2 regions of the Priestia sp. VA7 genome follow, and region 2 is predicted to be linked to the other one. Evidence: predicted binding sites of a transcription regulator. Region 2 holds the regulator's gene; the other holds the start of a gene.
The links. The regulator LexA, encoded in region 2, represses DNA repair genes until DNA is damaged. The targets are predictions, from matches to a motif close to CGAACATATGTTCG.
Positions count from the first base shown of each region.

Region 1 (3,083 bases), on a different contig from region 2:
GTAAGTGCTTGCCAATGATGACATCTCATGGAATCAAGAGGCTCTAAATCTTATAGTGCTGCTTATTTCTTAAATCAGTCTATTTATTAAAATAAAAAGCACCTCAATTAATAGATGCCTAGTTTTTATTATTATTTTTCTTCTGTAATCATAAACTGTACCACGTTATTTAAATTGATGTGCACTAACTCTTTTTCATTCGAAATGAATCTTTCATATTTTGTTATATGACTAATGACTTCTTTCTTTGATGCGGCTTCGAATTTTAATTCCTTTGTCCTGCCATTTATAAATTCGAAAATAACTTTAAATTTAAGCATAGGTGTATCTCCTCATTATCTACTTATTATTCTTGTTTCATCAATTCTTCTTCAAAGAAAAAAATACTTGGATATTTAGTAACCGTATAAGAGTATCTTTTCATGTTTTTTACACAATGACTTTTTAAGATTGTTACTAATTCATTCGATACTCTTATAGTTACTGTTTTTCCATTACTAAATATTTTCACGTTATATCCTTCATCTTCTCTCCTATTAAAAATAATAAGGTTATCGTATTATTCTTATAATAGAGCTGAGAAAAGCTTACATCAATCTGTACAGATTTTCCTCATTCTGGTATATGGGCTCAAAAAGTATATAGTTATGAAATAGTAAAGGATTATTTTATATAGATTTTAATCACCTACTGTCACTTTTCTACCTCTCCTACGTTCTGTTCTTACCTTTTTAATAGCGAACAGAGCCAAGGAACGTTCGCTATTAATGATGGGTGAGAAAAATGTGTCAGTCCTTAGTCATTCCTATTACCTTTAGGCTAACGTTTACATACGCATCAATGCGCCATTAGGCTTTGGTAACTCCTCAGCTGTTATCAGATTCATTTTACAAAAATGTTCAAAAAATTGTTGTGCCAGCTCTCTTTCCTTTGGGTCACTTTTCAACTCAGCTATATCAAGTAAAATTTGAGCCATCCATAAATTATCAAAATAACGGTATTTACCTGTATTCCATGTCATTTTTTGGGATGCTCTTTCATTTACATAATATTTCCAGAAAGGCATCTGATCCGATTCCTGTTCTGTAAGCTGGAGTCTGTATTTTGAATGAGCAGGAATATATCCATCTTCACAAAGCTTACCGATAAAATCTTCATTCACCATATAGACGCCTAAGATACGTCTGTCTTTTTCAGGCATACTGGAATCTATTGCTGTTAACAAGACAGCACTATTTTGGTGCAAACGGATGGGTTTGGTTGGCTTCCCCTTGTTATTACCGCTTTTTATTACACCTGAAAAAACTTTCCACTCTAAAAAAGAACTATTCTGTTCTTCTGTGTCACACCAAAAAACCATTTGTGATTCAGAATGAAGTTTATGATTTTTCATAAGTTTTTCAAGTCCCCAGCGAAGTTCTTGGTTTTTTCGTTGTAGTTTTTTTTCCTCTTCCTTCTTCCGTTCTTCCTCGTTGTGTTCCATTTCCTTTTTTTCTATAATTTTTTCGAGTGAATGAGCAACACTTTTATCATGCAGTTTTAGATGCTTTCCAAATACATCGGGGAAAACAAATTTTTTATTTTCCGATGCGAAATGTATTTCAATACTAGAATCATTATATTTAACTATACTACCTATCCCAAAAAGCTTGTGTGTAACTTTCTTATTGATTAGATTCATTATTCTAGGCCTCCTTGTAGAATAAAAACTCGGTTACTATTAGATAGTAAATTAATAATTTTATTCAACTAACTTACCTTTAAAGCTCACACAACTGTTTGAGTTTTTTTTCAGTTTTAAAAAGGGTATTGAAAAAATGTATCCATAATTCTATCTGAAAAAAACACAGCGGAATTCGGAATACGATCGAAAAAACAATTGTAAAACTATTATAACATTTTTTGAAAATATTACAAATTTTCCATTGACAATATATTTTAATTTGAGGTAAAATAAAGTTTTGTTGTTTACAATAACTCAAAATAAAAGTCTCCAACAAGTCATGAAACTTCTGGAAAGTCCCTATAAATAACCATTTGATTACTGGTGATAAGCGAAATGATTCCACCATTAAACTAACCCTCATTACGTTGGAGGCTTAGTTTAGAGATGTACTACTACAGTAAGTGGTACAATTAAAAAGCAAAAGAAGAAGATATGAACATTATTACCAAGTGTTTAGAAATTCTCATATAAAAAACTCCGTGCATTATCCCATGAAAATAAAATGGTAAGAAACACTAATTGATATAAATGATTATTACTCTTTTATAAGCTATAATGTAATATGAGGAGTAGTGATGTTAGTATGTATTATTACGGCAAAAGAAATCAAGAACCTTTAGCTCAAGAACAAACAGAGGTTTGGGAATGTACAGTAGAAGATTGTAAGGGCTGGATGAGAAAAGATTTCTCTTACGACAACCACCAAAAATGCCCTTTGTGTGGAAATCACATGGAAGCTGGAGAACGGCTTATTAATAAAATCCCCCTTAATCCCCATCGAAGATAATTTGTACCAATGCTATCGCATAGATTAAAAATTACTACTATATTATTTAATTGAAAATATAGTTAATTTATTTGCATTTGCTTTCTATTTCTAATGTATGTTATAACTAGTTATACCTTGTATCGATCGTCTTGTCTAAAACCCAGGCTTTTTTTTAAAGCCTGGGTTTTCTATTGAACTAATAGTAGATAAATCATGGTTTTCTAATTATAAGACCATAAAAAAAGACTCCTTCATAAGGAGTCCTTTTTGTTATCACTTTTAATTATGCTTTGTGAACGTTAGCAGCTTGTGCTCCACGTTGACCTTGCTCGATATCAAAAGTAACTTTTTGACCTTCTTCTAATGATTTGAAACCTTCACCTTGAATAGCACTGAAATGAACGAATACATCGTCTCCGCCTTCGATTTCAATGAAACCGAAACCTTTGTCTGCATTAAACCATTTTACTGTACCTTGTGTCATAATGTTGCCTCCTGCTGTGGAATCTTCCACAAATGTATTACCTTTCTTGCCCAATCATACTATTTCAAGATAAAAACTTCTGTTTAAGGTTTTTTCTTCTCTCA
Region 1 is NZ_JBVQPN010000004.1:12,297-15,379, reverse strand. It holds gene AC0C45_RS17905 (hypothetical protein) at 132-320, opposite strand; gene AC0C45_RS17900 (malate synthase) at 827-1,681, opposite strand; gene AC0C45_RS17895 (cold-shock protein) at 2,310-2,513, shown strand; gene AC0C45_RS17890 (cold-shock protein) at 2,779-2,979, opposite strand.
Region 1: the regulator LexA is predicted to act here: its motif matches at 1,769-1,782, upstream of AC0C45_RS17900 (malate synthase).

Region 2 (3,083 bases):
TACTCTCTTTTAACTTCTTAGGCGTAACATCTTTACCTTCTTCGTCCACAACTTTAATCGTATGAAGGTGATTTGTCATAGATTGTCGGAAAACTTTTAAATATTCCTGACGTAGCTCTTGCTGTTCTTTCGCTTCAGATTCTGTCAGACCTTCAGCCTTTGCCTTTTTTGAAAGAGCATTAATACGAGCAAGTTTATCTTTTGATAGCATATAAAACCTATCTCCTTATAATCAATAATTAAAATTACCGAACCGTTCCGGCAACATGTAGTCATCTTACTAAATCTCTTTCGTTTTATCAAGAGATTGAGCACTCTCTTGGTATTCTTGATAGCGGCGATGTACCGTCGCTTTTGAAATATTATAGCCAAAACCTTTTAGCGTAACTGAAATTTCAGCAAAGGTTAAGCCGTTATGACGAAGGCGGACAATTTCTTCAATTGGCGCTTCTTTTTTTTCTCTTCCCGAGTTAACTCCTTGATTTTTTAAATTTTGCTGCGGACGATAACCGTTTTCTACAGCTCTTTTCATTCCTCTTTTAATTTTAGCATTATGTAATTTCCGCTGATGCTCTTCCACTAAGCTAATAATATCTAACACCATTGAATCAGATTCTGAAAGCTGAAGCTGGCCTTGATGACTAATCGTATAGATGGTAGCATTTTCTTTATGAAAAGCATGAAGCAGCGCAATTCGGGCATTTCCTCTGCCTAATCGTGTTTCATCTTGAATAAGCAACACAGATATTTTTTCTTCTTTCATTGTATGAAGAACATCCAAAATACCCTCTCTGTCTACTTCATATCCGCTTGCTTTTTCCATTACGACTTTTTTTACGTCTAGATGGTGAAGATCAGCAAGCTTTTTTAATTCTTCTTGCTGGCGCTGTAAAGATGTTTCTTGGGTTTTTTTATCCGTACTGACACGGCAATAAATAATGGCATCCACTTTTATCACGACCTTTTCGGCTTCTAACAATATTCAGGAACGACCGTTACACACTACTGTTCAATTGCCACTTGATTATGTAACTCTTTTTTTAAAACAGGAATATATAATTTATCTCCAGGAGATAAAGACTGGACAGTGTCTGAGTTTAAGTCATTGACGTCTTCAACCCATTTGACAAATTCATTGGTGGTCAAATGATGGTGATTATGATACTTGTTGGACAATTCCCAAAGCGTATCTCCTTTTGTGATAGTAACCGTTGAATATTTGTCTAAATCTACTTTATCCGCTCCTAAAACCAGCGTCAATACATATGTAAGTGCAGCGATAACTGCAAAAAAAATAGCGTAATGTTTCATAGAATGTAAGAATTGTTGCATATTATGATCCCCCTATCAGAATATATGTTCTTATTTTATTGAGAACATTTGTTTCTGTCAATGGAATTCTTCGAACTTATGTTTGTATATTGACACATCACGTGGTATAATTCACCTAAAGAATAGCTAAAATTGAGGTGAAAAATATGAAGCTATCAAAACGTCAACAAGACATACTAGATTTTATTAAGCATGAAGTAAAATTAAAAGGTTATCCGCCTTCTGTTCGTGAGATTGGGGAAGCGGTAGGATTAGCCTCTAGCTCCACTGTACACGGACATTTAGCTCGTTTAGAAAGCAAAGGGTTAATTCGCAGAGATCCGACAAAACCAAGAGCAATCGAAGTTCTTCAACTAGACGAAGTAAACATCCCTAAAAGCAATGTCATTAATGTTCCTGTTATCGGTAAAGTAACAGCGGGTCTGCCTATAACAGCCGTTGAAAATGTGGAAGAATATTTCCCTCTTCCAGATAAATTCGTTTCTCCAGATGATCATGTATTTATGCTTGAAATTATGGGAGAAAGTATGATTGAAGCAGGTATTCTAGATGGCGATATGGTAATCGTACGTCAGCAGCAAACAGCTAATAATGGAGATATTGTGGTCGCTATGACCGAAGACAACGAAGCAACGGTAAAACGTTTCTTTAAAGAAGAAAATTTCGTTCGTTTACAGCCTGAAAATTCAACGATGGCGCCTATTATTCTTCGCCACGTAACGATTTTAGGAAAAGTAACTGGTGTATATCGCACAATTCACTAATCAGACACTGTATGTAAAACCAACTAATCATGATGTTAGTTGGTTTTTTTACGTTTGTTTTCTAAAAAAATTGGCATATTATAAATGATACGTTGAATCATCGCAGGCAGGTAGAACGGTTTTTGTAAATCTTGTTTTACCTTTTTTACTTTCTACCTGCATTTCCTCGACTCTTACAAGGAAATACAACCGACTATAAGAAGGATGTAGTTTATGACCAATACACCAAGGAAAACAGAACCATTTCAAACCATTGTACCTACCAAAGCAATGAACATGTTTCTTTTTCCTTTTTCCTTTGACCGAAAAAATAAAGAGCAGCTTGTTCATGCACTAGAAGCAAATTTGTTTGAGTTTTTTTCCATTCAAAACAAACATGTAGAAAAAGAATACTACGGAGAACAGTATTACGTATCTCATGATAGCTTGGATCAATATTTTCTTCCTTACATTGAATGTATTCTATTCCCTGATTCCTGCGAAAAAGAAGGCTTGCTTCGATTTTCAAAAAAAATAGACCATACCGTTACGCTACAAACTTCCTCCACCACCGTGTCTAGCAACGTGCTGTCTGTGGATGTTTTTTTATGTCCTTTTGAAATTGGCGTCATGACCATTCGCACTGAGATGAGTCATAATCATTACACCTATGATGACATTTTAGAATTCATGAATCATTTTCGTGTATTAGAACCGAAGCTTGCTGAAGAGCATGGATCCACCATTACCTATGAACATCATCGCTATAGCAAAGTACAGGATTATATTTTTTCACAGCTTGCGCCATTTTTGAACGAACACATCAAAAAAGAAGCCACGCGTGAACAGCATGTAGGGAGCCTTCCTTATTTTATCGATGAACGGATGTTTGTATTAAGTTATGTAACGGTAAATCAAGAGCAAGAGATTAACTCCACAACTTTATTTCGTACTGGGCAGCTAAATAGCTATACGCCTGACGGGAAACCGTTTATCTCTGCACACAAC
Region 2 is NZ_JBVQPN010000001.1:803,637-806,719, reverse strand. It holds gene AC0C45_RS04185 (DUF896 domain-containing protein) at 1-211, opposite strand, end outside; gene AC0C45_RS04180 (YneB family resolvase-like protein) at 281-949, opposite strand; gene yneA (cell division suppressor protein YneA) at 1,003-1,332, opposite strand; gene lexA (transcriptional repressor LexA) at 1,479-2,096, shown strand; gene AC0C45_RS04165 (magnesium transporter CorA family protein) at 2,310-3,083, shown strand, end outside.